Regions from separate parts of the Flavobacterium sp. MMS24-S5 genome, predicted to be linked through region 1. Evidence: riboswitches for the same ligand, from Rfam matches in the RefSeq annotation. Region 1 holds a riboswitch; the other holds the start of a gene.
The links. Region 1 has a riboswitch for S-adenosylmethionine ahead of ACPWTF_RS15365 (alpha/beta fold hydrolase). Riboswitches for the same ligand answer to the same signal wherever they lie in the genome.
Positions count from the first base shown of each region.

Region 2: it holds a riboswitch for S-adenosylmethionine, as region 1 does, so the genes downstream of both, ACPWTF_RS05825 (DUF4369 domain-containing protein) here and ACPWTF_RS15365 (alpha/beta fold hydrolase) in region 1, are expected to answer to the same signal.

Region 1 covers NZ_CP190016.1:3,316,897-3,333,382, forward strand. The annotation lists gene ACPWTF_RS15350 (O-acetylhomoserine aminocarboxypropyltransferase/cysteine synthase family protein) at 1-460, shown strand, start outside; gene ACPWTF_RS15355 (aspartate kinase) at 688-1,776, shown strand; gene ACPWTF_RS15360 (hypothetical protein) at 2,420-2,620, shown strand; SAM riboswitch class I at 2,811-2,918, shown strand; gene ACPWTF_RS15365 (alpha/beta fold hydrolase) at 2,996-3,979, shown strand; gene thrA (bifunctional aspartate kinase/homoserine dehydrogenase I) at 3,981-6,395, shown strand; gene ACPWTF_RS15375 (OsmC family protein) at 6,595-7,020, shown strand; partial or broken gene ACPWTF_RS15380 (trans-sulfuration enzyme family protein) at 7,174-8,346, shown strand; gene ACPWTF_RS15385 (RrF2 family transcriptional regulator) at 8,618-9,028, shown strand; gene ACPWTF_RS15390 (sulfite exporter TauE/SafE family protein) at 9,104-9,886, opposite strand; partial or broken gene ACPWTF_RS15395 (sulfite exporter TauE/SafE family protein) at 10,428-11,098, shown strand; gene ACPWTF_RS15400 (phosphoadenylyl-sulfate reductase) at 11,125-11,835, shown strand; gene cysD (sulfate adenylyltransferase subunit CysD) at 12,015-12,914, shown strand; gene ACPWTF_RS15410 (sulfate adenylyltransferase subunit 1) at 13,077-14,321, shown strand; partial or broken gene ACPWTF_RS15415 (HEPN domain-containing protein) at 14,428-16,486, shown strand, end outside.
Region 2 covers NZ_CP190016.1:1,313,086-1,329,571, forward strand. The annotation lists partial or broken gene ACPWTF_RS05795 (TolC family protein) at 1-583, opposite strand, end outside; gene ACPWTF_RS05800 (cupin domain-containing protein) at 979-1,452, opposite strand; gene ACPWTF_RS05805 (NADP-dependent oxidoreductase) at 1,453-2,445, opposite strand; gene ACPWTF_RS05810 (winged helix-turn-helix transcriptional regulator) at 2,538-2,915, shown strand; gene ACPWTF_RS05815 (aminotransferase class V-fold PLP-dependent enzyme) at 3,007-4,479, opposite strand; gene ACPWTF_RS05820 (peroxiredoxin family protein) at 4,563-4,898, opposite strand; gene ACPWTF_RS05825 (DUF4369 domain-containing protein) at 4,819-5,556, opposite strand; SAM riboswitch class I at 5,796-5,896, opposite strand; gene ACPWTF_RS05830 (response regulator) at 6,113-6,568, opposite strand; gene ACPWTF_RS05835 (PAS domain-containing sensor histidine kinase) at 6,570-9,242, opposite strand; gene ACPWTF_RS05840 (hypothetical protein) at 9,480-9,638, opposite strand; gene ACPWTF_RS05845 (hypothetical protein) at 9,816-10,076, opposite strand; gene ACPWTF_RS05850 (HEAT repeat domain-containing protein) at 10,305-11,963, opposite strand; gene ACPWTF_RS05855 (helix-turn-helix domain-containing protein) at 12,188-13,018, shown strand; partial or broken gene ygiD (4,5-DOPA dioxygenase extradiol) at 13,178-14,012, shown strand; gene ACPWTF_RS05865 (hypothetical protein) at 14,081-14,296, shown strand; gene ACPWTF_RS05870 (alpha/beta hydrolase) at 14,320-14,745, shown strand; gene ACPWTF_RS05875 (TonB-dependent receptor plug domain-containing protein) at 14,798-16,468, opposite strand; gene ACPWTF_RS05880 (hypothetical protein) at 16,351-16,486, opposite strand, start outside.

The DNA of each region.
Region 1 (16,486 bases):
TCAGGGACTGGAAACACTTCCAATTCGAATTAAGAAACACAGTGAAAATGCTTTGGCTCTAGCCGAATGGTTAGAAAAACAAGATGAGGTGGTTTGGGTAAATTACCCAGGTTTAAAATCGAGTAAATATAATGCTTTGGCCAAAGAATATTTGCCAGAAGGACAAAGCGGTATTATCACTTTCGGATTGAAAGGAGGTTTTGATGCTGCTAAAAAAGTGGTTGATGATACTAAATTATTCTCTCTGCTAGCCAATATTGGCGATACAAAATCGCTGATTATTCACCCAGCAAGTACTACGCACCAGCAATTAACAGATGAAGAACAAATAGAAACAGGAGTTTCTAAAGATTTGATTCGTCTGTCTGTGGGAATTGAAGATATTGAAGATTTGATTGCTGATTTGCAAACTGTTTTTGAGAGCGTTTCGCTTTCTCAATTCAGCATCAATAAAAATTAGGTTTTTTTGTTTTTTGTTTGAAAAATTGCCTTTAGCGAGTGGTTTTGCTAAAGGTAATTTTTTATGAAAAGCATCTTTATAAAATTTAAACCTTATAAGGAATGTAAGTGCATTTTGTAGAGACGCACCGTAGAGACACACTGCAGTGCGTCTACCTTGATAAACGTTGGAATATTAAATGAACTTAGATCTCTTAATATGGTTTCAAAAATTAAAAAATAGAAATTATGTCAAAGCTTAAAATAAACATTATCCTTTTCGGAATTGGAAATATCGGAAGTACTTTGATTAATCAGATTGTCGAAAGTCAGGAGTTTTTTCTTGAAAGCAAAAATGTCGATTTTCATTTTCCTATAATAACCAATTCGACGGTTGCTTTTTTTGAGAAAGAAGGTGTTGGTTATGCTTGGGAAACCAATTTTAGACAATTGGCAGTTCCTTTTAAAGTAGAAGATATTGTCGAATTTGCACAAGAAAATGAATTTGAAAACTTGATTGCCGTAGATGCAACAGCCAGTGATGAATTGGTAAAGCATTACAACACGCTAATCAAAAACGGATTCAATATTGTAGCGGTAAACAAAAAAGCCAATACGCTCCCGATTGACTTATATAAAGAACTACGAGCAGATCTTAAAAAGCATGGCAAAGAGTTTCTGTATGAAACCTCTGTTGAAACTGGGATTCCCGTTTTGCAAACCTTAAGAGATTTGTACTATTCGGGCGAAAAAATCACAAAAATCCGAGGTGTTTTCTCTGATCATCTAAGTTATGTTTTTAATCGATTTTCATCAGAAGAAGTTTCGTTTTCATCTGTTTTAAAAGATGCGAGTCTTTTAGGATTAATGAAGTCAAACTTTAAAGAAGATCTGTCGGGAAACGATACGGCGAGAAAACTTTTGATCTTGGCCAGAGAGATAGGAAAAGATTTTGAGCTTTCAGACATTAAAATCAAGCCATTTATAACCGAAGAGCATTTGGAGAAAAATGGAGTGCTAAACAAAGATGCTCTAGATAAATCTTTTAAAATCACCAAAATTACTCAAGCAGAAAATCATGTATTGAGATATGTGGGAGAATTTGATGTAGAAAAAGGCATTTTGGAAGTTAAGTTGATTTCGGAACCGGTAGATTCTCCAATCGGACAATTGAAAGGTTCAGATGCCATTTTTGAAATTTTCACTAAATCTTATGCCGACATTCCTATCGTAATTCAAAGTGCTCCGCCTTGCAAACAAGCGATTTCTAGAGGAATTATAACCGATATTCTGAAAATTGCGGAGCGAATTAGGAGTAAAGAAGCTGTTTGGCTTTAATTTTTTAGTTAAAAAAAGAAAAAAGAGAAAAAAGTTCTTTGATAAATTGATTTGTCAAATGGAGTCATGAAGAAAAAAACAGTTTTTTTGTAAGTTTTTTACCTTTGTTATTTCGTTTTCGTTTTTGTAAGATGTTTTTTGTCGTTAAAAAACACATTTTCAACGAATTTTGTAATTAAATTCTTGAATTTTATTTGTGTAATAAAAAAAATATTTGCATATTTGTTATACCCAAAAACTACTAGAAATCAAATGAACTTAAAAGTCAACAAAATGTTTTGTGCCATTTCGGTTAAGACCGAGGCTGGGGTGTCTATTGCTTAAAATTGTAAGAATACAATAACAATATAGTAAGAGCCTCCGATAGAAATATTAGGAGGCTTTTTAATTTAACAGAAATGCAAAATTTTAAAATACAATATAAATCACAGATGAATAAATCCTTACAGATGAACAAGATGTTTACTGTCGCGCTTATTTGCGCATACGTCTGTTGATACTAAAAGCATACATGAGTGTAAAAACTTAAACCCTTTTGGTATCTAAAAATCCAAAAGGGTTTTTTTATTCGGTAAAACGAATTAACAAAAAGATAAACGAGAAATAAAGATTATAAAACACAACTTAACTAAAACTTAATATCATGAGCAAATTGAACTACTTCGCAGAAAAAATTTCTAAATTGAAAAATAGAAGGACAAAAAATAGTAATCCACCGCCAACAAACGAATTGGCTCACCCAAGATTCGGAATGACAGAGGAAGATAAAAGCGCTGAGAAAAAAGCACCAAATTCTTTATTGTTTTTGATGTATTCAAAAGAAAATGAAACGCTTTTTATCTAAACGGAAAAGCATCATAAACTAGGTGAAAACCTGCTTAATTTTACTGGGCATTTTTGTTCGGTAAATTTTTGCGTATAATAGTTTTTGCTAAAGTATCTCACAGAAATTTAACAAACACTTTTAGATAAAATTTGTTTGTTAGCGAAATTAGTAGTTAATTTGCACTCGTTAAGTTCAAACACGTATTGAAATGTTATAAAGAAAGGACGAGGGATTAGACCCGATGAAGCCTTAGCAACCCTTCGGTAAAACGAAGAAGGTGCTACATTCTACCACGCCAAACGTGGAAAGATAACAACAAGATTTTTTCTAGTTAAACCTAGTTTTTCTTTCTAATATTTCCATATACAAATCAATAATACAACAGATTTGAAATTGGAAAATATACCAAATCCCATTATAATTCAAGATTTCATCACAGAAAGTGGTGCAACTTATCATTCTATACCATTAAGTTTTACGCTGGCAGGGCAACCTTTGCACAGTGCGCCTATTGTTTTGGTTAATCATGCTTTAACTGGAAATTCGCAAGTTACTGGTGAAAATGGCTGGTGGAATGACTTGATTGGTAAAGGTAAGACCATTGATACTGATGTTTATACCATTCTAGCTTTCGATATTCCAGGAAACGGAAGCAATTCTTTTTTAATTGACAACTATTTAGATTTTGCAGCGAGAGACATTGCCAAAATCTTTATCGAAGGTGTAAAAACTCTAAATATCGAAAAGCTTTTTGCGGTTATTGGAGGTTCTGTTGGTGGCGGAATTGCTTGGGAAATTTTAGCATTAGCGCCAAATATTACAGAAAACCTTATTCCGATTGCGAGTGATTGGAAATCTACTGATTGGCTTATTGCAAATTGCTTTTTACAAGAGCAAATTCTCAATAATTCTTCGAAACCAATTGAAGACGCCAGAATACATGCAATGCTTTGTTACCGTTCGCCAGAATCTTTCAAAGAAAAATTTCAGCGCACGATCAACCAAGATCTTTTGATTTTTAATATCGAAAGCTGGCTGGCACATCACGGGAAAAAATTGCAGAAAAGATTCCAATTGTCTTCTTATAAATTAATGAATCAGTTGCTTAAAACAATTGATATTACTAGAAATAGTGAAAGTTTTGAAAATTTATTGTCTAAAACAAAAGCTTCAATTCATATTGTCGGAATCAATTCGGATTTGTTTTTTACAGCTAAGGAGAATGTAGAAACCTACGAGGAATTGAAGAAATTTAAAGATAATGTTTTCTATAGCGAAATTGATTCGGTTCACGGACATGACGCTTTTTTAATCGAGTACAAACAATTAGATCATTTACTTGCCGATATTTTTAAGGCAGAAACAATAAAGAAATAAAATGAAAGTATTAAAATTTGGAGGTAAATCGTTAGCAAACGGAGAAGGGCTTAACAAAGTTGTTTCAATCATTTCTGATAAAGTAAGTCAAGGTGAAAAAATTGCCGTTGTAGTTTCTGCACGCGGAAATGCTACAGACGAATTAGAGTTTATTTTGAGCATTGCTGCTAAAAACGGCAGTTATAAGGAATTATTAGAGAATTTTAAAAAATATCAAATATCAGATTATCCGAATGTTGATTTATCGGAAGAATTTGGTGTCTTAGACAAACTTTTTGAAGGGGTAAGTTTAATTGGCGATTACAGCAAGAAAATCAAAGATCAAATTTTGTCTAAAGGAGAATTGCTTTCGGCTAAATTATTAACGGCTATATTATTGGAAAAAGGAATTCCAGCCAATTTTGTAGATACAAGAGAATTGCTGAAAACAGATTCTAAATTTGGTGATGCACAGCCTTTAGAGCAGCTTTCAAAGAAAAACGTAGTCAATTATTTTAAAGAACATAACGGCGAAACGGTTAATATAGTTACAGGCTTCATTGGCTCAAACAACAACAACGACACAACTACTTTAGGTAGAAATGGCAGTAACTATACCGCTTCGTTAATCGCAAATTATTTAAATGCAGAAGAGCTTCAAAACTTCACGCACGTAGACGGAATCTACACGGCAAACCCAGATTTGGTTGCCGATGCTAAGAAAATTGAGTATTTATCGTTTAATGAAGCGAACGAATTGGCAAATTTTGGCGCAACGATTCTTCATGCGAAGACAATTATTCCTTTGTTAGAAAAGAATATTCCATTACGAATTTTAAATACTTTCAATCACGAAAATCGCGGAACTTTAATTACATCTGATTCTTCTAAAGAAGGAATTAAAACGCTTTCTGTTTTAGAAAATGTATCTCTTGTAAATCTTGAAGGACGCGGATTACTTGGAAAAGCAGGAGTTGATGCTCGAATTTTTAAAGTAATGGGAGATCACAATATCAGTGTGAGTATCATTTCGCAAGGTTCTTCAGAAAGAGGAATCGGATTGGTTGTGGCAACAGAAAAAGCTACTCTTGCAATGGTAGAATTAGAAAAAGAATTCGAAAATGACTTCTATTCTAAAGACGTAAATCAGATTACGGTAACAGATAATGTATCGGTAATTTCGATAATCGGACAGGATTTGAGTACTTTCCATAAACCATACACCGCTTTAATTAAAAATAAAATTGTTCCAATTTTGTTTAACAACACCGTAACGGGTAAAAACGTGAGTTTGGTTGTTAAAAAAGAAGAATTAAATAAAGCTTTAAACGTAATTCACGGAGAGATTTTTGGAGTTTCGAAAAAGATCAACATTGCCATTTTCGGTCATGGACTAGTAGGAGGAACTTTGATTAATCAAATTTTAGAATCGGCCGCAGCAATCGAAAAACGTAAAGATATTAAGCTGAATGTTTTTGCTATCGCAAATTCTAAAAAGCTGCTTTTAAACAAATATGGTGTTACAGATAACTGGAAAAATGATATTCAAACAAAAGGCGAAGCTTACACGATTAAAGATATTATTGCTTACGCAAACGAACATCATTTAGAAAACTTAATTGCAATTGATAATACAGCAAGTGCGACTTTCGTTGAGAATTATATTCCGCTTGTAGAAAGCAGTTTCGATTTGATTTCTTCGAATAAAGTAGCTAATACTTTGACGTACGGTTTCTATAAAGAATTAAGAAAAGCTTTGGCAGAAAACCAAAAGAATTACTTATACGAAACCAATGTTGGTGCAGGATTGCCGTTAATTGATACGATTAAATTATTGCACCTTTCGGGTGAAAATATCACAAAAATTAAAGGAGTTTTCTCTGGAACATTGAGTTATTTGTTCAATAATTTCTCTGCGAAAGATGCGCCTTTTAGTGAAATCTTGCAAGAAGCAATTGATAACGGATATACAGAACCAGATCCGCGTGAGGATTTATGCGGAAATGACGTTGGTAGAAAATTATTAATTTTAGCTAGAGAATTAGATTTACAAAATGAGTTTGAAGAAATCTCAATTCAGAATTTAATTCCAGAACACTTACGTGAAGGAAGTGCTGCCGATTTCTTGACGAAATTAAAAGAATTCGATCCAATTTATGCTAAAATAAAAGCAGAGCAACAGCCAAACCATGTCTTGAGATATATCGGTGAGTTGTCTGGAGATTTGCAGAATGACAAAGGAAATCTAGAAGTAAAATTGGTTTCAGTGCCAAAAGATACTGCATTAGGCGGATTAAAAGGTTCTGATTCTTTCTTCGAAATTTATACAGAATCATACGGAGATCGTCCAATCGTTATTCAGGGAGCCGGTGCAGGTTCTGCAGTAACAGCAAGAGGGGTTTTCGGAGATATTTTGAGATTGTCTGATAAAGGATAAGATGATTTTAGATTGCAGATTTTAGAGTTTAGATTTAAGATTTGCAAGCCTAGTTTGTCATTTCGACGAAGGAGAAATCTCCGCAAGTAGCTCGACAAAGTAATGTCAATCTTTGTCGATTTAACAACGAAGATTTCTCCTTCGTCGAAATGACAAGATTGAGGAAATTGAATAAAAAAAACAAAAAAATAACAACACAATGAAAGTAAGTTTAAACAGAGTAAATGACGCATTTCATTTTAAAGTAAAAAATGAACGCGGACACGTAGTTGACGTTGATAGCAGAGCCGAATTTGGCGGAAGCGATTTAGGTGCAAGCCCAATGGAATTGGTATTAATGGGAGTTGCAGGATGCAGCGCTATTGATATGATTTCTATCTTAAAAAAACAGCGTCAGGAAATTACTTCTTTTAATGCTGAGGTTGAAGGAACACGAGTTCAGATTGAAGAAGCAAAACCTTTCAAAGAAATAGATGTGGTTTTTTATTTAGAAGGAGAAATCAACCCGGAAAAAGCCAAAAAAGCAGCACAACTTTCTTTCGAGAAATACTGTTCAGTTGCCAAAACAGTTGAACCGACTGCAACAATTAAATACAAAGTTGTCTTGAACAACGAAGCTTTATAAATTAGATAATTAGTCAATTAGGGAATTAGATAATTCTTGGATTGAGTTAAATAATAGACTCGTTTTGGTTAGGTTTTTAGATTTCTTTTGCCTCATTGGAAAACTTGAAACTTAAAACATGAAACCTGAAACAAAAAAACAAAACAACACACAATGAATACAGAAGAATTTGGTTTTGAAACACAAGCCATTAGAACACAATTAGAGAGATCACAATATTTAGAACATTCGGTGCCTTTGTACCTTTCATCAAGCTTCGTTTTTGAAGATGCTGAAGATATGAGGGCTTCTTTTACAGAAGAAAAAGAAAGAAATATTTATAGCCGTTTCAGTAATCCAAACACTTCGGAGTTTGTAGATAAGATCTGTAAAATGGAAGGGGCTGAGTCTGGTTATGCTTTTGCAACAGGAATGGCGGCAGTATATTCTACTTTCTGAGCTTTGTTAAATTCTGGAGATCATATTGTTTCTGCAAGCAGTGTTTTTGGTTCTACTCACGCTTTGTTTATGACTTATTTTCCAAAATGGAATATCGAAACTTCTTATTTCGAAATTAATAAGCCGGAAACAATTGAAAGTTTCATTAAACCAAACACAAAAATTTTATACGCCGAATCTCCAACAAATCCAGGAGTTGATGTAATTGACTTAGAATTGTTAGGAAATATAGCTAAAAAACACAATTTGATTTTGATAATTGACAACTGTTTTGCAACGCCATATTTACAGCAGCCAATTAAATTTGGAGCGCATTTGGTTATCCATTCAGCAACAAAATTAATCGATGGACAAGGTCGCGTTTTAGGCGGAGTAACAGTTGGAGATGCAGAATTAATCAGACAGATTTATTTGTTTTCAAGAAATACAGGTTCAGCTTTATCGCCGTTTAATGCGTGGGTTCTTTCAAAAAGTTTAGAAACATTAGCAGTTCGTGTTGATAGACATTGCGAAAATGCTTTAAAAGTAGCTGAATTTTTAGAAAGCCATCCAAATGTAAATAGTGTAAAATATCCTTTCTTGAAATCGCATCCGCAATACGAAATTGCTAAAAAACAAATGAAAGCAGGTGGAAACATCATCGCATTCGAAATTAAAGGCGGAATCGAAGCAGGAAGAAAATTCTTGAACTCAATTCAACTTTGCTCATTATCTGCTAATATTGGAGATACAAGAACAATTGTTACGCATCCGGCTTCAACAACACACAGCAAATTATCTGAAGAAGATCAATTAGCAGTTGGAATCACACAAGGTTTGGTTCGTGTTTCTGTTGGTTTGGAAACTGTTGAAGATGTAATTGCAGATTTAAAACAAGCACTTTCTTAAATTTTAGATTTTAGACTTAAGATTTTAGATTTCTATATATAAAGACGATTTTTGATAGTAAGTTTTACTGTTGAAAATCGTCTTTTTTTCTGGTTTATATAAAAAGCCTATTTTTGTGTGTCTGAAATGAACTTAACGAAGTAATCTGATAGATTTAGTAGAATTTAACTTTATTCTTTGTGATAGTTCAAACAAAAAGCATACTTTTGTTATTCAATAATTTGCAAGAGTTTGATTTGAAATTAAATTCTGCAATCAAAATTTTACATTAGTGCTTTCAAAGAAAACAAAATACGGAATTAAAGCTTTAACTTATTTAGCCAGACGTGAGAATAATGAACCGGTACAAATAGCTGAAATTGCGAAAAGCGAACATATTTCGATAAAATTTTTAGAAAGTATTTTACTGCTGTTAAGAAATTCGGGCTTCCTTGGTGCTAAAAAAGGAAAAGGGGGAGGTTATTATTTGATAAAAGATCCAAAAGATATCAGCATGGCCAAAGTGTACCGAATTCTTGAAGGTGCAATTGCGTTACTGCCTTGTGCAAGTCATAATTTTTACGAAAGATGTGACGATTGCGATGATGAATCAACTTGTGCTGCTAGACGTTTAATGACAGAAGTGCGTGATAATACACTTAAAATATTAGAAAGTAATTCTTTGGCAGACATTGCTTTTTAGAATTTACTTTGCAACCAAATAAAAAAGACCATTTCAGCAAATTTGAAATGGTCTTTTTATTTTTATCTAATGTTTTTAAAAAATCAATTTATATCCCGCTAAGAAAAGCATTACTGCAATTGCATTTCTAAGAAACTGGTCAGGCACTTTTCCGCTTAGCATACTTCCCATGTATATTCCAGGAAGTGATCCCATTAATAACTGACCCAATAATCCTAAATCTAAATTTCCCATAGAAGCATGGCCAATTCCAGCTACTAAAGTTAAAGGAACGGCGTGTGCAATTTCGGTTCCAACTAAACGAGGAGTTGGTAATAATGGATAAAGGAAAAATAAAGTTACAGTGCCTAATGCTCCAGCGCCAATAGAAGTTAAGGTTACGGTTGCTCCTAATAAAACTCCAATTCCAATGGTAAGCATGTTTTGTGTAGTGCTTTCACTATGAAATTTATCTCCAGCATGTTTTTGAGAAAAAACTAAAAGTTTCTTTTTGAATATAATCGCTACCGAAGTAAATAATAAAGCCCATCCTAAACTGTACTTAATAACTCGATTTATAGTTTCTATATCGGTTTTAATGCTATGTAAAATCCATAAAGTTACTAAAGCAGCGGGAACGCTTCCTAAAGTGAGCCAACCTGTAATTTTCCAGTTGATGTTTCCTTTTTTATTGTGTACAAATATTCCTCCAGCTTTGGTAAAAGCAGCGTATAGTAAATCGGTTCCTACTGCGGTTGTTGGAGAAATGCCAAAATATAATAAAATAGGAGTCATTAAAGAGCCACCACCAACACCTGTTAACCCAACAATAAAACCAACTGCTAAACCTGCTATTACAAGACCGATCTGAAAATCCATGAAAAATTATTTGCCGCTAAAATAATAACAATTTTATAATTATCCTATAGATTTTGTAGAGATTAAATGTGTATTTTTGTGGATCACAAAATGGGATCATGTTGTTAAAATAGTAAGAGGCAGCATTTAATTTGTTAAAATAATCACTAATTCTTTTTTAAATCTCTTTTAACTTGGTTTATAAGAGGATAGCTTATGTAAAAAAGTAAATATATTGTTTTGATATTTCGAAATATATAGTACTTTTGCAAAGTAATCTACTAAGCCGATAGGGTAATGGATTTTTAAGAACAAAAACAATTCTTAAAATATGGAAAATGAACTTAAGTTAAACAACACGATAGTAAAGTCTGATTCTTTATTAAAGGAAAAATTGTGGGTTGTAATACCTGTTGTTTTATTGTTAGGTTTGGCAGTTACATTAATTTATAATCATCACGCTGAATTTTCGTGGAATGGTTTTGTTCAGGGGCTTGATGAAAATCTTTTAGCGTTTTTTTTAATTGGTGCTTTTGCTCAATTAGTAGATGGTGCTTTAGGAATGGGATATGGAGCAACTTCTACGTCATTTTTATTGGCTTATGGAGTTTCGCCAGTTTTGAGCAGTACGGCAGTTCACGTTTCAGAGATGTTTACAACTGGAGCATCGGCGCTTTCGCACCACCGCTTTGGAAACATCAATAAAAAATTGGTAAAACACTTATTGATTCCTGGAGTTTTAGGATCAATTACAGGAGCTTATTTATTATCAGATGTTATTGACGGAGATATTATTAAACCATTTATTGCGGTTTATATGATTATTCTGGCAGTTGTAATTATCAGAAAAGCTCTTAGAAAAAGTGTTGTAAAAAAGAAAACGAAGAAACTAGGCGTATTAGCAGTGTTTGGAGGTTTCATGGATTCTGTTGGAGGAGGAGGCTGGGGCCAATTGTGACTTCAACATTGTTAGGAAGAGGAAGAAATCCGAAATATACCATAGGTTCTGTGAATGCGGCTGAGTTTGCCATTTCGTTTGCAAGCGGAATTACTTTCATGCTTTTTGGCGGAATTCACGGCTGGCAGATCATTATCGGATTGATTTTAGGAGGAGTTATTTCAGCGCCAATAGCAGCTTATTTGGTAAATAGAATCAAAAGAAAACCAATGATGGTTGCGGTTGGAGTTCTAATTATAATATTGAGTTTAAAAACATTATCTAAATTATTGTAAAAGATAATTTTAGAAAGGAGAGATTTATGAGTGCGATTATTGTACAAGAATTATTAGAAAAAACTGCAGCTCTTTCGCTTGACGAAACCTTAGTTTTTTTAGCAAAAGAATTTCCGGGAAAAGTAATTTTCTCAACTTCTTTCGGTCAGGAAGATCAGGTAATTACTGATTTTATTGCAAAAAGTAATACAGATATTACCGTGTTTACTTTAGACACTGGAAGATTATTTCAGGAAACTTACGATGTTTTTCATAAAACATTAAAAAAATACAAAAGACCAATCGAAGTTTTTTTTCCAGAAGCTGCTTCAGTAGAAAATCTTCTGAAAACAAAAGGACCAAATAGCTTTTACGATTCGGTTGAAAACAGAAAAGAGTGCTGTTTTATTCGAAAAGTGGTTCCGTTAAGAAAAGCTTTGGCAGGAAACTCAGTTTGGATTACAGGACTAAGAGCCGAACAATCAGAAAACAGACATGATTTGAGTTTGTTTGAGTACGACGGAAACTTCGAAATTATCAAATTCAATCCGTTATTAAAATGGACTTTAGAAGAAGTTGAGACGTATTTATCCGAAAACAATGTTCCGCAAAATGCTTTGCACAAACAAGGTTTCGTAAGTATTGGATGTGCGCCTTGTACCAGAGCGATTTTCCCTGGAGAAGATATCAGAGCTGGAAGATGGTGGTGGGAATCAAGCCATAAAGAATGTGGGCTTCACAGTGCGAAAAAAGAGTAAGTAGAAGGAAGAAGCAAGAGGCAAGACTTCTGCAGAGAATAGAATATAGATTATAGAATAAAGAGTGGAGATTTTAGATCAGGCGAAAAACTTGAAACTTTAAACCTGACTCGAGAGCTTAAGCTCGAACAGGCGAAGCAAACAAAATTTTCACAACAAAAATATCAAACAAAAAAACAATGAGTTCAGTATTAAAAACAAACGCTTTAGAGAGTGAAGCGATATACATTTTCAGAGAAGTAATTTCACAGTTTGACAAACCGGTTTTACTTTTCTCAGGAGGAAAAGATTCTATTACATTAGTGCGTTTGGCGCAAAAAGCATTTTTCCCTGCTAAGATTCCGTTTCCTCTATTACACGTTGATACAGGACACAATTTCCCTGAAACCATTGCTTTCAGAGATAAATTGGTAGAAGAATTAGGTTTAGAGCTAATCGTTCGTAATGTTCAGGATGCTATTGATGAAGGAAAAGTGGTTGAAGAAACTGGAAAATATTCAAGCCGTAACAGCTTGCAGACTACAACGCTTTTGGATGCAATTGAAGAATTTAAGTTTGACGCTTGTATTGGTGGTGCACGTCGTGATGAAGAAAAAGCAAGAGCAAAAGAACGTATTTTCTCTGTTCGTGATGATTTCGGTCAATGGGACGAAAAAAATCAGAGACCTGAGTTGTTTGATATTTTGAATGGAAAAATTGAAAATGGACAAAACGTTCGTGTTTTCCCAATTTCAAACTGGACAGAATTAGATGTTTGGAGTTATATCGAGAAAGAACACATCGAGATTCCATCAATCTACTTCTCACATAAAAGAAAAGTTTTTTTGAGAGACGGTTTAATCTGGTCACATTCTCCTTTTGTGTACCAAGAAGAAGACGAACAAATCGAAGAAAGAATTGTTCGCTTCAGAACCGTTGGTGATATGAGCTGTACAGCAGCTGTTGAATCTTACGCAGCAACAATCGAAGAAGTAGTTGGAGAAATCAGATCATCAACCATTTCTGAAAGAGGAGCCAGAATTGATGATAAACGTTCTGAAGCTGCAATGGAAAAGAGAAAACAACAGGGATACTTTTAATAATTATGAGTTATGAATTGTGAATTATGAATGCAATTCAGAATTAATTAAAGTAAAAATCAAGAAAACAAAAACATACAGGTTTAATTTTTAGATAAAGTTTTTCAACAACTTGAAACCTGAAACTTGAAACAAAAATTTAGACCTGAAACAATATATAAGATGGACGTTTTAAAAATAGCAACAGCAGGAAGTGTAGATGACGGAAAAAGTACTTTGATCGGGAGATTATTGTACGATACAAAATCATTGACAACTGATAAAATAGAAGCAATCGAAAAAAGCAGTAAACAAAAAGGATACGATTATCTTGATTTTTCTTTGGCAACTGATGGTTTGGTAGCAGAAAGAGAGCAAGGAATCACGATTGATGTTGCGCATATTTATTTTTCGACTGCAAAGAAAAGTTACATTATTGCCGATACTCCGGGGCACGTAGAATATACCAGAAACATGGTTACAGGAGCTTCGACTTCTCAGGTTTCTATCATTTTGATTGATGCTAGAAAAGGAGTTATCGAGCAAACTTACCGTCACTTTTTCATCAATAATTTATTGAGAGTAAAAGAGGTAATTGTTGCCATCAACAAAATGGACTTAGTAGATTACTCAGAAGAAGTTTTCAATAAAATCAAAGCTGATTTTCAGGCGTTAAATGCAAAAAGTACTTTCAAGGAACAAAATGTAAGTTACATTCCGTTAAGTGCAATCAACGGTGGAAATGTGGTTGATAAATCAGAAAATATGCCTTGGTATGATGGACAAACTGTATTAGAACATTTAGAAGGATTACATGCTTCTGATGTTTTTGAAGCAGGAAAAGCACGTTTTCCAGTTCAAACTGTGATTCGTCCAAAAACGGAAGAATACCACGATTTTAGAGGTTACGCAGGAAAATTATACGGAAACTCGATTAAAGTTGGAGATGCCGTAACGGTTCTTCCTTCTTTAACGGAATCTAAAGTATCTAAAATTCACTTTTTCGATAAAACATTTGACGAAGCCGTTGCAGGTTCTTCCATTACAATCGAATTAGAAAATGATATCAATGTAACAAGAGGTGATATGATTGTAAAATCAGCAGAGCTTCCAAAAATTGAAAAAGACATTACCACAACAGTTTGCTGGATGGACAGTAAAAAACTGGTTCCGGGAACTAAATATTTGGTACAACACAATACAAACCGAGTTTTAGCAAAAGTAGAAAGCATTAAAAATACAATTGCAACAGATTACTCGGGAACGACAGAAGCTTCACAATTGTCAATCAACGAAATTGGAGAAGTAACGATCAAATTAAGCAAACCGTTATATTTTGATTCATACAACGAAAACAAATCAAACGGAGCTTTCATCTTAATTGATACAGCAACTAACACAACAGCAGGAGTAGGATTTATTAGGTAAACCTGCTATAAGCTTTAAGCAATAAGCCTTAAGCTTAAAATAGTGAAGACACAAAGTTTAAAAAGCTTATAGCCTACAGCTTAAAGCCTAAAGCAAGAAAAAGAAAATGGAAAGTTTTAGAACAGAAATAGAAAATCCGGTAGTTCAGAAGGAGATTATCGAATTAGAAAAAAAGATTCACTTATTCCGTGGAGGAAAAATTGATGATGAGCGTTTTCGTAGTCTTCGTTTAGCGCGTGGAATCTATGGTCAGCGTCAGGAAGGCGTTCAAATGATTCGTATCAAATTGCCTTATGGTAAAGTAACCAGCGAGCAATTGGTGCGTATTACTCAGGTTTCTGATGAATATTCTACAGGACGTTTGCATATTACAACACGTCAGGATATCCAGATTCACTACGTGAGTTTAGACAGAACACCAGAACTTTGGGCAGATTTGGCTAAAGACGATATTACACTTCGTGAAGCTTGTGGAAACACCGTTAGAAATATTACAGGAAGCGAATTGGCTGGAGTTGATGTAAACGAACCATTTGATGTTTCGCCTTATGCACACGGACTTTTTCAATATCTGTTAAGAAACCCAATTTGTCAGGAAATGGGACGTAAATTCAAAATTTCGTTCTCTTCTTCAGACGAAGATACTGCTTTGAGTTACTTGCACGATTTAGGATTTATTCCGAAAATTAAGGACGGACAAAAAGGTTTCAAAATTATGTTTGGAGGAGGTTTAGGATCTCAGCCAGCACACGCAGAATTGCTTTCGGAGTTTGTTCCGGTAAACGAAATCATTCCAACAGCAGAAGGAATCATTCGTATTTTCGACAGATACGGAGAACGTGCAAAAAGAATGAAAGCGCGTATGAAATTCTTAATCAAAGAAATGGGGAAAGATGTTTTCCTTGATTTGGTTGAACAAGAGAAAAAAGCCATCGCGTTTGAAACATACGAAATTGATACAACAGCTTTTGATCGTCCGAATTCCAGAACCATTATTAGAAGTTCCGCAAGTCACAATCGAAGATACAGAAGCTTATGAAGCATGGAAAAAATCGAATGTAATCAAGCAGAAACAAGACGGTTATTATGCTATTGGAATCAAAGTTTTATTAGGTGATTTTTATACTGATAAAGCCAGATTATTAGCCGCTTTAATTAAAAATTACGCAGCAAATGAATTACGTTTTTCATTGCGTCAAAATATTGTAATACGTCACGTAAAAGAAGAGAATTTACCATTCTTTTACCAAGAATTAGCCAAGTTGGATTTTGTTCAGTTAGGATATAATTCGGTTGGAGATATTACGGCATGTCCGGGTACTGATACTTGTAATTTGGGGATTGCAAGTAGTACCGGTATTGCAGAAGAATTAGAAAGAGTTTTAAGTGCTGAATATCCTCAGTATTTAAACAACCGCGAAATCGAAATTAAAATTTCAGGCTGCATGAATGCTTGCGGACAACATAATATGTCTGCAATTGGATTCCAAGGAATGTCTATCAACTCAGGTAAACTCGTTGCTCCGGCTTTGCAGGTTTTATTAGGAGGAGGAAGATTAGGAAATGGAGCAGGGCGTTTTGCTGATAAAGTAATCAAAGTGCCTAGCCGTAGAGGTTCAGATGCATTGCGTACCATCTTAAATGATTTTGATGCTAACGGAAGCGGACAAAAATTCCTAGATTATTATGATACAAAAGGAGAGAAATATTTCTATGAAATCTTAAAACCTTTCGCAGACGTAACCAATTTAACAGAAGCTGATTTTGTAGATTGGGGTAATGCAGACAATTACGTAAAAGCAGTTGGAGTTGGAGAATGCGCCGGAGTTGTGATCGATTTAGTGGCGACATTATTGTTTGAAGCTAAAGAGAAATTGATCTTGGCTCAGGAATCTTTCGACGAGAATAAATGGTCAGATGCTATTTACCATGCTTATGCAGGATTTGTAAATGGAGCAAAAGCTTTGTTATTGTCAGAAAACCAAAAAACAAATCACCACGCTGGAATTGTAGACTTGTTTGATACTGTTTTTATCGATACTAATAAAATTGAATTAAACTCAACTTTTAAAGACTTGGTTTACCAAATCAATAAAAATGAACCATCTGAAGCTTTCGCTAAAGATTACATTGCACAAGCAACAGTTTTCTTTGACAAAATCGAA
Region 2 (16,486 bases), 2.0 Mb from region 1:
TAGATTGCTGCAATTCGGTTCTCAAAAGGTCGCTCGTAAGATTCTGACCATTTTTCACTCGTGATTTTAATTGATTTATTCGAATATCGGTATTGATAATATTCTGTTTCGTAACCTCGATCTGACGGTATAATTTCTCGAGTGTAAAATATTGCTCTGTAATCGCATTCTTGACATCGGCTTCTGTCATTTTCACCGCAGATTCCTGCATTTCACTAATTAATTCCTGCTGATTAATTCTAGTGTTAATGGCATTTCCAGCGTAAATTGGGAGTGAGGAAACAATATTGGCAAAACCTTGATGATCGTAATAATCTACCGTAACATTTCTGGCATAAAATCCTTCATAGATTTTAGGATCGCCAATATAATTGTAGCCACCATTTAAGCTTATTCTTGGCGCTTTTGCAATTTTGGCCTGACTGACATTTTCATTTGCAATAGCGAGATCTGCATTGGCCAATTTTAATTGACGGTTGTTTTTAATGCCTAATAAAATGGCTTCGTCCAATCTTATTTTTTTAGCAGACGCCAGACTGATCGTATCCTGTTGCGCAAAACTTACATTGAGGCTGCAGCTCAATAAAAAAGAGCTAAATGCTTTAAACGAAAAACTTTAAACCGCCAATAGCTCATGAGATGATATGGATTTAATTTTGCATTTTTTCGAAATTTGTAATCAACATTATGTAATATTTAGCAGAAGTTTCGATGAAAATTAAATTTTAGCTAGGCGGAAAAACTACGATAGGTTTATTTGGATCTGCTTATCCAATCATTATTATTTCGCATAAATTTAAACAATTATTATTCAACACTTTAATACACAAACAATCAAAATTGTTTCATTTTATAAAATGGAACAATTTTGAGAAATTCCGTGCATATTTAAAAACAAAAAAAAATTGCAACAATCAAATGAGATTATTGCAATTTTACAAATAAATCAAAAATGTAATTATCGGCGTATAATTGATATTATTCTGCTTTTACTGCGTCCAGTAAGATTGCCAATTGAATACAGGGCGAATCCGATCGGTTGCTCCAAGCGTGATTGGTTCCGCGCTGTATTACAATATCTCCAGCTTGCACTAAAGTTTCTTCTTCGTCTACAATCAGGTAAATTTCACCCGAAATAATGATAATGTAATCTAAGGTATCGGTCTGATGCATTAACGGATGTGGCTCTCCTTCGGGAGCAACAATTCCTAAATCTTTATCGGGCGGAATCTGGACATAACGAAAATAACTTCCGTTCTTAGGTGTATTTGGAAAAGCGGTATTCTCAATAACTTTTTCTTCAAATTTTGCCGGTATCGAATCTGTCGACCAGATGTCTGAAATAATTAATCCTGGAAAATGTTCCGACACATTCGAAACGATTTCATCTTGTTCTATAATCGATTTTCCGTTTCGTATACCTGTTACAATTCTTCGTGGTATTGTTCTCATTTAATTGATCTGCATTATTAATTTTCTGCCACTGGTTTTGTTTTCTCTCAAAATAGTAAGCGCTTTATCTACTGTTTCTTTATTCAGTCCGCCAATTACATTAATATTTGGCGGTGTAATTATTTCATTTTCTAATAAATCACTTAATTCTGTCAATCCGTTTTTATAGTAATCGTATTGTTTTTCAACACCATACGCATAATTTGAAATATTATGAATTGTAGCGCCTCTCGAAAAAAGAATACCACGCGATTCTGGAGTAGAAAAATTTGTGACATCAATATACCTTCCGTTTATTTTCAACAATTTTGCCGCAATTTCTGCAACATGATTTCCAACTAAATCAACCGCGATATCAAATTTTTTATTTCCGTTTAAAGAAAAAGCGGCTTCGTAAATATCTTCTTTTTTATAATTGATAATCTGTTTTGGTTTTACGCCAAGATTCACCAAAGAAGTGATACTTTCTTCGTTTCCAGCTGTCACCACAAAATTGGAAAAACCTTTAGCAATAAGCAGTTTCATAAACACATTCCCTACTCCGCCAGCACCGCCCGTAATTAGTATCGAATCGGTTAAAGAAGCATTCATTCGTTTAAAAGATTGCAAAGCCGTAAGTCCAGCTGATGGAATTCCGGCCGCTTCTTCAAAAGAAATATTCTGTGGTTTCTTTATTGCAATTCCTGCTGGGACACAAATATATTCGGCATAAGTACCATTTGATCCCATACTTCCAGAACCGCAAAAAACAGCATCTCCAATTTTAAAATCCGTTACCTCAGCACCAATTGCTGTTATGATTCCCGAAAATTCTCTTCCTAAAATTGGTGAATGTATCAGCTTTCTTTCAGAACCGTTTTCGGTCATTTGATAATCAATCGGATTAAATCCTGAAGCCATAATCTTTACCTGAATCTGATGCGATTCTGGTTGCGGAATTGCTACTGTTTCCAGTTTAAATTCGCAGTTTTCCTGTAATACAATTGCTTTCATTTTTATCATTTTAGTTTACAAAAGTATCGCCGTAATGCCTTATTTTTGTTATGGGTTAACCCAAGGTAACCGGTTACCAAAGAGAAACTAGTATGGCAAAAATTAACGATAACGGAGTACTTCGCGAGGCCAATTGTTCTGAAGAACTTATGGCAATGCGTGACAGTCTTGATGTTTTGGGCGGTAAATGGAAATTGATGATTCTAAGGTTTTTAACCAATAGAACGCATCAGGTGATTCATTTTAAAAAAATGCAACGTGAAATTGATGGTATTTCGGCTAAAATGCTCAGCAAAGAACTTAAAGAACTGGAAACCAATTTACTTATTACCAGAGCCGAACAAAATACCAAACCGGCAACTGTCGTTTATGCTATTACCGAATATGGAAAATCGGTGCTTCCGGTTACTGAAACTTTAGTCAACTGGGGATTGGCGCATAGAGAGAAGATTATCGAATCGCTTAAATAATTCTAATTTTTGTACCGATGAGATATTCCCACGGAATATTATCCCATTGGAAACCTAACAGGTTTTCAAAACCTGTTAGGTTGACTACTAACTAATCTAACTTAAACCATTCGTTTACTTCTCTTGCGATGGTATCTTTAATTTCCGGATTCTCAAATTCATTTGAAACCGGATTATATTCATAATCTTTTTTCCACTTTTTATAATTCAGAGCTACTTTTTCAATTGCATCACAGATATAAAAAAGCTCTTCATTGCTCATAATCGGATGCAGTGACAAACGCACCCAACCTGGTTTATTGGTTTGATTTCGTTGCAATAATTCATTGGTAATTTCTGCCGATTTCTTTTCGTTAATATTAAACAGATAATGCGCATAAGTACTCGCACACGACCAGCCGCCACGTACTTGAATTCCGAAACGGTCATTTAAAAGCCTTACGATTAAATTATAATGAATGTCTTCAATAACAAAAGAAACACAACCAATTCTTTCTGTAGTTAAATCTCCTAAAATAGATAAACCTTCTATTTTTTGAAGTCTTGAAAAACAAAGATCAAGCAGTTCTTTTTCTCTTTCTTTGATTTTCTCCACGCCCATTTGCTCTTTTAATTCTAAAGCCAATGCCGTTCTAATAACCTGTAAAAATCCCGGCGTTCCTCCATCTTCTCTAACTTCTATTACATCGCTGTAACAATATTTGCCCAACGGATTAGTCCATTTTACATTTCCTCCGCCAGGATTATCTGGAAAATCAGATTGATATAATTTTTCATTGAAAACCAAAATACCACAAGTTCCAGTTCGTCCTAAAAATTTATGAGGAGAAAAGAAAATAGCGTCCAATTGTTCTTCTGGATCTTTTGGATGCATATCGATTTTGACATACGGCGCCGAAGCTGCAAAATCTACAAAACAAAGTCCGCCGTTTTGGTGCATGATTTTGGCTAATTCGTGATAAGGCGTAATAATTCCTGTAACATTCGAACAAGCCGTAAACGAACCTATTTTTAAGCTTCTGTTTGCATATTTTTTAATCGTTTCAGCAAGAACATTTGGGTCGACTAAATTGTTCTCATCAGGCGGAAGAATAATTACCTCAGCATTGGTCTCATACCACGAAACCTGATTAGAATGATGTTCCATGTGCGTAATAAAAACCACTGGTCTATCTTCTTCCGATTTTGTTCGAAGTGCCATAATACGTTGCAGTTTTGACAAAGCTGCTGTCATACCACTTCCAGTCGTTACCAAAACATCCGAATCATTGGCATTAACCGATTTTTTAATAATATCCCTTGCATGCTGATAGGCATAAGTAGAGGTTTTTCCTGTCTGACTTGAAAGTGAATGCGTATTGGCAATCATTGGACCAATTTTATTGAGCATTATATCTTCGATCGGATGGTATAATCTTCCGCTGGCAACCCAGTCTGCGTACACTAAATTTTGTTCTCCGTAAACCGATTCGAAAGTATGATCAATTCCTACTGTATTTTCTCTAAATTTAGAAAAGTAACATTCAGGCTCTGTTGGTTTTGTTGTTGGCTCAATCGCATTCATTTCCTTATCATTTTAAATTAACTAATATGTATTCTTTCTCAATTTTTGTCATTTCGAGGAATGACAAGATTGCGTGTTCTTTATTAAATTTTATTTTCTAAAAGCGTTTTTAGTGTAGCTTGTAATTCTTCTCCGTGCAGGTTTTTCGCAACGATTATTCCTTTAGAATCCACTAAATAATTTCCTGGAATAGCTCTTACACCATATAATTTAGCAACAGCACTGTTCCAGAAAAGCAAATCAGAAACGTGTGTCCAGGTTAAATTATCATCTTGAATTCCTTTAACCCAGTTTTCTTTCTTTTTATCTAGAGAAATCCCTACGATGTTGAATCCTTTATCATGAAATTCTTTGTAAGCTGCTACAATATTTGGGTTCTCTCTTCGGCATGCGTCCGCACCATGAAGCCCAAAAATCAACTAGAGTATATCCGCCCTTTAAATTATCATAAAGTCGAACTGGCTTTCCGTCAGGATCATTGGCTGTAAAATCAGGGGCTTTTTTACCTACCGCTAATCCGTCTAAAACAATAGCCAGTTCTTTTAATTCTTTCACGTAAGTGGTATTTTGAAGACTTTTATCCAACAAAGCAATATTTTGTGTAATCTGCTCTGGCGTTAATCTATAAGACCAGTTTCTGTACAACACATAAGCTGAAACAATAGATTTTGGATGTTCGGTTATGAATTTACTGATTTCTACATCTTTGCTCTTTTTATAGATTTCGAACAAATCTTGAGAAGCTGAACCTTCAACTACAGAAGCGGTATAATATTTCTTCGGACTCAGTTTTACTGTAATTGGGTCTTTTTCAAGAAAAACATACAAGGGCGAACTTTCTGTATTGACGCTCAATCCATATAATTCTGGTGTTTTTACTTTTGTTTTAAAACTAAAATTTCCATCTTTTACTTTTGCCGAATCAATTGTAGTAAACATTTTATTGTGAAACTTTTGCAGGTAAACATATTGCGCCACTGTATCGACAACAGTCCCTTTTAATTGTAAATTATTTTCCTGCGCTTGAGTTTGAAAAGCTCCAAAAAGCAAAGCAAAACCTAATAGTATTTTTTTCATTTTATTTTTAGTTTTAAGATTAGACAAAAGAATTTTAGGCCAATGAAAAAAGTCATTAGCGTTAGTATTGTTTATAAAAGAAATTGGAGAGAAACTAGTCTTTAAGCCTTCAGAAAAAAGCAAAACTGTTTTCTTCAAAAATGGAATTCAAGAGTTCATAACTGGCGTACAAAATGGATTCTGCTTTCATAATAAAGATTTTAAATTGGATGATCTTAAACAGATTTACGGAGAAATCTTTCTTATCTACCCGCACACAGCGGAAGGATTTAGCACCTTATTCGGCAACAGGTTGCTAAGACTTCAATGGGCCTATTCCCTCAGTCTTTCTGGATAAGTATCATTATATAAATTTTCTGTGATACAAATATATATTAATTCTACCGAATTAGTCAAGTTTAAAATACTTTTTTTTACTTTTTTTATTAAAAAGATCATTTAGTACAATTTAAAATTTTAAAAATCAATACATTAAAAATAAAAACACTTTTGGGCAAGCACTTTTTTTATAAAAGGAATTCATACGTTTTACTTTTCAAAAAAAGAAAAAACAGTTTCATTCTGCAAGAAAGACATGCAGATATTTATTCTTTTCAAGATTTGAAAAAGTTTCTTTTAATCCATTTTCAAGGTTTGAAGTAATTAATCTCAAGACCTGTTTTAAGTCGTCAAAATTATTTGGTTTTACAAAATAGCAGACTGCTCCAAGATTGGCAGCCGTATCCATATCATTTCTGTACGAAGAAGTAGAAATCATAATTACAGGAATATCTTTATATCGTTCTTCTGATTTTAATTGCTTCAGACATTCCCAGCCGTTCATAACTGGCATATTTAAATCTAGAAAAACAATTTCTGGAATCTTCTCCTGATTTTTAAGCGTATTTAGCACACCGCTACCATTTTCTGAACAATGACAAACAATACTTTCATCTATTTCTGCCAATGCTTCGCAAAACATTTCTGCATCATCCTGATCGTCATCAGCCAATAAAATCATCTTTTCTTGCATATTAAATGTGTTTTACTTTTTGCTCAATTGGCAATGTTATAATAAAAATGGCTCCTTTATTAGCAATTCCTGTGGCCGTAATACTTCCGCCGTGACGTTCGGCTATTTTTTTACAAAGCGACAAACCTAACCCCGTTCCTTCATAACGATCCTTAGAATTTAAACGTGTAAAAGTTTCAAAAATTCGTCTTGTTTGATCAAGATCAAAACCAATTCCGTTATCTTCTACTGTAATTATCGCAATTCTGTTGCCTTCTTCAATTTGTTCTGTTGCTGTAATACGTATTTCTGGCGGAGTATCTTCTTTAGCAAATTTAATAGAATTATTAATAAGATTGTAAAACATCTGATACAACAATACAGAAGCGCCTTCTATAACGGGAAGTTCTTCAAAATATATCGTACCATTTGTATTTTGAAGCGCAATTTCAAGATCGGTTTCTATATTTTTAATAACTTCATTTAAATCGACTATGGTTGTTTTTTGCGAATCGGCATTCATTTTCGAATAGGCTAATACACCATCAATCATATTAAACATACGATCTGCCGCAACATGAATTCGTTCAATATATTTTGTTGAAGATTCATCAAACTGTCCTGACATATGATCTTCTAGACGGCTTAAAAAAGTTTTTATCTTTCGAACCGGTTCTTTTAAATCATGCGAAGCAACATGTGCAAACTGCTGTAAATCGTCGTTAGATCTTTGCAGTTCTTTAGTACGATCTTTTACCAAAATCTCAAGTTTTTCAGTAATCGACTTTTGTTCGTGAATATCTGTACAGGTACCAAACCAATTGGTAATGATACCTTCTTTATCTCTAATAGGAAGCGCTTTACTTAAAAACCAGCGGTATTCTCCCGTACTGGCATTTTTTAAGCGAAATTCAGTCTGATAAGGAACTCCGGCATGAACACTTTCGTACCACATTTTTGACACTAGATAAACATCGTCTGCATGTAATTTTGAAATCCAGCTTGGATCTCCAAATTCATCTTCTATGTAACCCGTGTATTCGTACCAGCGGCTATTGTAATAATCAACAAAACCTTCTGAATTGGCAGTCCAAATAATTTGAGGAACCAAATCTGCAAGCTGTCTAAATCGTTCTCCACTTTCTGCAATAACATTTTGAAGTTCTTTCTGCGAAGTAATATCGCTCGATGCTCCAAACCATTCAATAATCTTTTCTTGATCGTCTAATATCGGGACCACTCTAGAGAAAACCCATCTAACAGAATCGTCTTTATTTATAACCCTATGCTCCATTTCAAAAATGGATTTTTCTACTATCGATTTAGAAATAAGATGTACAGCCATCTGCAAATCGCTAGCATGAATAAATTTATCCAACCAATTGACACCACGTTCTCTTTGATTGGCCAAACGTCCGTCTCCTTCTAAATCCTGCATAATCATCCAATCGGCATCCATTCGATAAACCAAATCGGATGATGCGTTGACTAAAGCACGGAAGCGGCTTTCACTCTCTTCCATTTTTTGACGCGCCACAACTTGTTGCGTAACCTCAACTGCTACTTGTATCATTCCGGTTATCTCTCCATCTTCAATTAACGGACGATAAGCCAAATTATAATAATAGTCTTTTAATTCGCCTGTACGATTGTGCGGCACCAAAACTTCACTTTGATCAAAAGGAATTCCTTCATTATAAACCTTTAAAACTTGCTCCCAAACATATTGCCCTTCCAGTTCTGGCAAAACATCAATCAGTCGCATGCCGATAATTTCTGCGCCGCGACCAATCATTTGCAGCATATGCCTATTGATCTGCTCAATAATAAGATCATCTCCTTTAAGGACTAAAGTCGGAGCTGGCGTTTGATGAATCATTTTGCGAAAACGATTCTCACTTTGCTGCAATTTTTCTTGTGCTTGCTTGCTTTCTGTAATATCTCGTGTTGTTCCAGCAACAAACTCTACTTCTCCATTTTCATTAAAAACGGGAACAAAAATATAATCGTAAATTCTTCTTCCCAGTTCTGCGTGCGGAAAAGAAACTGTTCCTCGAACTGGTTTTTTCGTAGCTACTACAGTATCTATTTCTTCTTCATGCATTTCGGCATGCCAATCTTCATAACCATTTTCAATTAATCTGCGTCCGATGGAGTCTTCTGCAGACTTGCCCCACATCGTCAATAAAGCTTTGTTGGCGTAAGTAAATTTATAATCGAGACTAAATACGTAAACTAGATCAGGAGTACCGTTTAGTATAGAATTGTATAGCCTTTTTTGTTTTTCTGCATCAAGCAATGCATTACGAAGCGCTGTTTCGGCATGTTTCTTTTCTGTGATATCTTCCATGGTTACCACCAAAACATCGTCTTGTTTTACAGCAGTAAATCTGAAACATTGTTTGTTGGCTTCGTCTCCATACCATTGCTCAAAATTGGCTGTAACTCCAGTTTCTGCCGTCTCAATAAACTGTTCTAAAATATTGGTTTTATTTATTTTAGAGAAAACTTTACTGAATAGTTTTTCTTTGTATTCTTTATCATCAATCCAGTTGATGATATAAGTATTAAACAATAATATTGAAAAATCTTCTATTTTGCCTTTATTATCGTACAAAGACTTTAAAACTGCTATTCCATTTGGCGCAGAATTAAAGACGGTTTGAAAAAGGTCTAAATTATTTATTAGCTCCATTATCGTACTAAATAAAGGTAATTTCTAAAGTTGCTCAATAGTCAAAAAGGCATTTAAAAGATTATATTCTTTCTCAAATATAGAGAAAAACGTTTTTACTTTTAACATTTGTTGAATTCTTTTATGTGATTCTAAAATCAAAAAAGCTGAATCATTAAGATTCAGCTTTCTACTATTTTTTTGCCGAATAATTATTTCTTAATCGTATCGGCTTTAACTGTTACTGTTGTATCCATATTAATTGTATCCACTTCCGGTTGCAACGGTATCAATCGTGTTTTGAATAGAATCATTCTCGGATGAATCTATTGTAGTGCTTTCGTTCTTTTTACAAGAAAATGCTAGTCCCATAAGAAGAATTAAGAAAGCAAGTTTCATTTTTATTTGCCTTTTCATAATCCTATATTTTTAAATAAATATTTTCTCCTTTTAATATTATAAAAATACTCCTTTTCGACTTTACGTTTTTTACACAATTTCACTAACTTTTTATATAAAAAACTTTTCATTTTTCAACCAATTTGATATAAGTATAAAAAAAAGAGCAGAAAATTTCTGCTCTTTCTTTATTCTTTAGTCTGTTTTTGTTGCTTCATTTTCAGCAATATCTCTATTTAAATTATTTTTATGCCTAAGTTCTTCGTAATCGGCATCATCTCCCCAATCTCCCGTATTTTGCTGGTGCACAGGGGTATCTGCTTCGTTTAGGTGTTCCTGCTTATTTTCATCATTCGGAAAATACATCTGATATCCTAAAATAGGATCCCAATTGGTTTCTTGCGTACGATCAATTCCATCTTGGAATAAATCGTTTTTTTCATCTCGTGTATCCATTTCTAATTCTTTTTATACCATCAAAAACTGAAAGTATGATTATTACTTTGTTTTCATAGACTCGTAAAATTGAAAAAAATAGCTCGAAAATTTGTTACATGATTTTGGAGAAAATTTATATGATTCTATTTAACAGCTCATTAAAATTTTAGAAAATATGATGTTTCAAATTGTAAATAAAAAATCTGCAAAAATTATGCTCATAGGTTTTTAAAATCATTATTACACTTACCAATTGTCTAATAATTCGATTGCAAGTTTTGCAACAACTTGTTCATCGCTATTTAAAAATGATTTAATTTCATTTCGTGCTTTTTCTCCTTTAATCATTGCTAATGCCTGTAGGTATGTTCTCGAATTTAGATCGCTTTCTTTTCTGGTTTCTTCGCAAACTTGAATAAGTAAATCAACAGAATCAACATCTTTTAATCTTCCTAATCCCAATGCAGCATCATATCTAACGGAAAAATCGGATTGTTTATTCATTAAAATTTTTCTAAAAAATTCTGCATGCCTTTCTAAAGGAAAACTTGCTAAATATTCTATTGCCCCTCTTTCCCAATCGGAATCTTTGGTATTATTTTTATATATTTTCTCAAATATAATTTGCTGATCATTAATCCTATTTTCAACAAATAAATTTACCAAAGCTACTGTTCTGTATTTTTCATCATTTATTAAACTTGGTAAAAGGTCAATTAATTTTTGACTTTTATTTCCTTTCAATGCATCTGCACTCCAATATCTTATCGTTCTGTTTTTGTGTTTTAAAAAGTCTAACAAAATAGTTGTACTTTCCACATCATTTCTACTTTTTAACGCACTAACTAATTGTTCAATTATTTTTTCGTTATTGCACTCTTTTAAAGCATTTTGGATATTGGGCAATAATTCCTCAGAATAAAGAATTTTATTTCGCTGAACTAAAAAGTAATAATCATTTGAAATCTTTTTTGATGTCAGTAATTCTAACCAATATTTTACATTTTCAATTTTTTTCGATTCAAGAAAACAATTTAATAAATCATCTGGAACAGTCTCTTTTTGATTTATTAATGATTTTAAATACTCATTGTCGCTACTTGTCGGACTATTTGCTAAAGCTTGTAAAGTAATTTTTCTTGTATTATCATTATCTAAAAATGGCTTAACAGTCTCTAGCAAATTCCCTATTTGAAGTTCTTTTACCGTATAAATTGCATATCCTTTAATGTTTATATCCCAATTTTTAACAGCATCTAAAACAATTTTCTCCGTTTCAGTATTATTTCCAGTTTTTGATAAAATCTGAATCGCTAAAATTCTAGCTTTTATATTGTCAATATTATATCTTTGATAAGCTGTTTCTTGTAAATTATTTTTATCTAGTTTTAAAAATAATGGAAGCATATGAGCATCTCCAAAATTTTCATTTTCTACTAAAAAATCAAACAATTCAGTAGTATGCTTTGTTTTTAAATTAAGAAGTGCCATTCCGCACCAAATCAAATTTCCTTTATCCTTTTCTGTTTTTAGTTTATTTAACAATTGTCCTTCTCTTGCTAGATCATTGGAAGCGCCAATTATTAAATAGGAAAATAAACGTTGAAAAGAGTTTTCTGAATTCAACATTTTATCAATGTTGTCAATATACAAATCGTCATTTTTGAAATCGCTTAAAGGAAAATTCACCAAAGTTTCGCCCTTCAAACCAGAACTTAATTGTGTAATATCGCTTTGCGGAGTTAAAAGATTTGAATATTTCGAAAATAAATCATTTAGTTGGTCTTCATTAAACGTCTCGTTCAAAGACATTTTAAAATCAGCTTTAAAGTTTATTACATACTGACATTGAGCCTTTGTGAAAAAAGTTAAAAGAACAATTGTAATGATTAATTTTATTTTCATTTCTATTTTTTTATCATTTCGAATAAGACAATTTTTTACCTCTTTTGCAAATCAACAAAACGTTTTTTGTTTAATACTTAAAAATATCTTCTAGCGAATATAAGAATATTTATACAACAATTTCTTTAACTTAATTGGAAGGACATTCAATCTTATTGTGTTTTTTTGATTTCAAAAAATTTTAAAAATAATAATTACCTTTAAAATTCTATAAAAATTGATTTATGACTGAGATTTTTAAAATGTTTAAAATTACAACTGCCGAATCTGAAAAAATTATGCAATCGGTAAACGAACCCCATACGCATGATTTTGAAGAACTTATTATTGGAAATAAAGGTCAGCTGGAACATTTTATAGATTTTCAATCCAAATTAATAGAAGCGCCTTTTATCAGTTTTGTCACTCAAGGAAAAATTCATCGCGCAAAACCTCTTGTAAAAGATGGGGATTGTGATATGTGGGTTTTGCGATTCAAAAGTGAATTTATTGCCGAAACTACTTTTAGCCTTTATGCTTCCTTTCATGACAAGGCAAATATTAGTTTGCAGAGCAATCAGTGTTTTGAAAAACTGGATACGATCTGCAAAATTATTTTTGACGAATACCAACAAGAAGCTCCTGATCTTGCCGTTATCAAACAATTATTAAGCGCGCTTTTTACCATTATCGAATCAGAAAGACGAAAATTGAATTTGAATAATGATGAATCGAAAAAAATTCAAAGTTCTACTTTTAAAAACTTTCTGAGATTGTTAGAAGAGCATTATAAAGAATCTAAAGATGTTAATTTCTATGCAGAAAAACTCTTTATGACTTCGCGCAACTTAAATAATATCTGCCAGAATATTCTACAGCAAAGCGTTTCGGAAATTATTGAAACCAGAAAATTGACTGAAGCCAAAAACTTATTGATGACCACAGATAAAAACATTGCCGAAATAGGTTACGAACTCGGTTTTAATGAAAAAACCTATTTTACACACGCTTTCAAACGAAAAGCAGGAATAACTCCAACCGAATTTAGAGAAGAAATGAAGAAGCTTCTTTCTTAAAAACACAACCTTTCTTCCGAAAATCGTTACCTCTTTGGTTATAATTAAATGCAACTTTGTATCACAAATAAAAGATACTTTTTAAGCAATTAATTATAAAAAATGAATCGTAAAGATTTTCTAAAAACCATGGCAATTTTACCTATCGGAGCTGCAGCAATGAAACTCAGCTCACTCAAAACGGCCGTAGATACTTTTGGCCCAACAGAACGAATGCCAGTTCTTTTTCTTGGACACGGAAATCCGATGAATGCATTGGCAGATAATAATTTCACACAAGGTTTTCAGCAAGTAGCCAAAACATTGCCAAAGCCAAGAGCCATACTTTGTATTTCGGCACATTGGGAAACCAAAGGAACTTTTGTAACCGCAATGCAAAAACCGCCCACTATTCATGATTTTGGAGGTTTTCCGCAAGCACTTTTCGACGTGCAATATCCTGCGCCTGGAAGTCCAGAATTGGCTTTGGAAACACAAAAACTGATTACTTCAACTTCGGTTGGTTTAGACAATACCTGGGGATTGGCACGATGGATGCTGGACGGTTGTAAAATTTCTTTATCCAAACGCCGATATTCCGATTATCGAAATGAGTATCGATTATACGCAACCTGCTTCTTATCATTATGAATTAGGAAAAGAATTGGCTGCTTTACGCCGAAAAGGCGTTCTTATTGTCGGAAGCGGAAATACGGTTCACAACTTACGTCTTGCGGCATGGGACAAAATGATGGTTCCTGGTTATGCCTTCGAATGGGCGCATATTGCAAATGAAAAAATGAAAAGCATGATTTTGGACAATGACCATAAATCGCTTATTCAGTTTGATAAACAGGGTAGAGAATTTGAATTGGCGGTTCCAACGCCAGAACATTATCTTCCATTATTGTACATTTTATCGCTTCAAGAAAAAGACGAAAAAGCAACTGTTTTCAATGACGAACTTGTTGCAGGATCACTCAATATGATGTCTGTAAAAATAGACAAAGCATGAGTATAAAAAGGCCTTTTGGGATAGCATTTGCTGTCCTTATTACCCTATCAATTTTCAGTTTTACAATTATGAATTCAACCAAAGAAAAAACTAAACTGCATTATTTAATTAGAGAACCAAAAATAAAAACGGCAAATCCGCCTTTGGTAATTTTGCTTCATGGCGTTGGCGGAAACGAACAAAATCTCTTTTCGTTTGCTCCCGAATTGCCAGATAACTTTGTCGTAGTTTCTGCGCGCGGCCCGTTAACTTTGGCCCAAATAGTTTTGCTTGGTTTCAGGTAGATTTTTCTACTGGAAAACCTCAAATAAATGCTGAACAAGCAGAAAATTCAAGATTAATGCTGATTGATTTTATTAGTGATTTAAAATCTGAAATTAACTTTAATCCAGATGAAGTTTATTTAATGGGATTTAGCCAAGGCGGAATTATGAGTTACAGTGTTGCGCTTACTGCTCCAGAAAAAGTAAAAGGAATTGCTGTAATGAGCGGAAGACTTTTGCCCGAAATAAAACCGTTTATGGCCGATGAAAAATGTCTTGACAATCTTAAAATCTTCATTTCGCACGGAAAACAAGATGCCGTTTTAAATTATCAATATGCCGTCGACGCTTCTGATTTTCTAAAAACAAAAAACTTAAACCCAAATTTTCATTCGTACGAAGAAGGCCATACCGTAAGTAAACAGATGTTTGATGATGTCAATCTTTGGTTAAAGAAGAATAGCCTGTAAACGTAATATTTACAGGCTTTTTACAAAAATCTAATTTCCTAAATCAAGTAATTTAAAAAGTAACTAATTTCACTCCCAATGTAAACCATCTAGAAGGCAGCGGCACTGCTCCTACTTCATAATACGTTGCATTAAAGATATTTTGTCCATCTAAGAAAATGGTGAATTTATTAATTGACTGACTTACTCTAAAATCATTTACCCAGTAAGAAGGTCCTGTAATTCTTTCGTTAAAACGAGTTGCAAACATCACAGATAAGTTTTTAAACTGATAATCTATGGTGTTGGTAATTTGATGCTTTAATGAAGAAATGGAATATTTTGAATACGTTTCTGTACGCGCTGTTTTAAATTCAGAATCTAAATAAGTGTATCCTAAAAGGATGTTCAATCTAGAATCTTTAGAGAAATCGAATCTATAAGTTCCACGCAAATTGATACCGTTGGTGTTCAAATCTCCTGTGTTTTGACTTTGCCACGGCTGCGTTGTAAGATTACGCATCCAGTCGATATAGTTGTCTATTTTTCTGTAGAAATAATTCGCATTAAAGCTCAAAGCTCTTTTGTTGTACTTGAATCCTACTTCACTTTGAAAAGCATTTTCTGAATCCAAATCTGGGTTTCCAACATTTCCTGTCTGTTTCAAGTATAAATCGGTAAACGAAGGAATTCTTTGGCTTGTTCCCAAATTTCCAATAATTTTAAATGCATCTGTAATGGCATAACTTGCATCGATTCCTGGATAAATCTGCCATTTGTAATCTGAATTATAGTTTAAATATGTTCCGATATTTACATCAAGTTTTTCAGTAAAATTCGTTCTGTATTCGGCATACAATCCAACATTTTCGCGATCGTGATCTCCAATGTTTGAAGAGTGAATGTTTTCGTTTCTAAACTCAGCTCCAAAACCAATTTCTCCTTTAGATAATTTAACGGTGGAGTTCAACTCTCCCGCAATAGAATTGGTATAATGCTGACTTCTTCCAACAGCCAAATTCGAGTTTCCTAAATAACGGTAATCATCATAATTGTATCTGTAAGTAACTCTCGGCATTAGTTTCCAACTGTCCGTAATTTGATGATTGGACTGAATGTTGGCAAATGTAGTCTGAACAATTTCGGTTGAATTTTTATCTCCAGGCGCTGCGTAAAATCCGTTTGCACCAAATCCGTTATTGATATAACCTGCAGAACCTAAAATTTCGTTTTTATCATTGATTTGCACATTTCCTTGATAGAAAATTTTGTTGTTTTCGAATGCGGTATTGTAACGGTAACCGTTGCTTTTATCATGCGAAGCGAAGATTAAATGCTGTTGTTTTTCTTTACCTAAAACAGCTCCAGCCTGAATTCCTGTACCGTAAAAAGTATCTCCTGTATCTTGCGTATCTTTTTCGAAATTAGAACCTGCATAAGTGCTTACCATAAAACCAGAATCGGTTGGTTTTTTGGTAATAATATTAATTGCTCCAGTTAAACTGTTAATTCCGTAAATTCTCGCAGCTGAACCACGAACTACTTCTATTCTTTCAATTGCTTCAACCGGAAGAGGAAGATTCAACATATTATGGGCAGTTTGCGAGTCGATTACTTTTGCTCCGTTTAGCAAAACAACAGTTTGCTCAAAACTTCCACCGTCAACACTAATGTCGGCTTGAGTTCCAAATGGTCTCTTTGTCTGATGTCTACACCGTTGGCATATTGCAACACTTCTTGCAATGTTCTTCCTGGCAGTTTT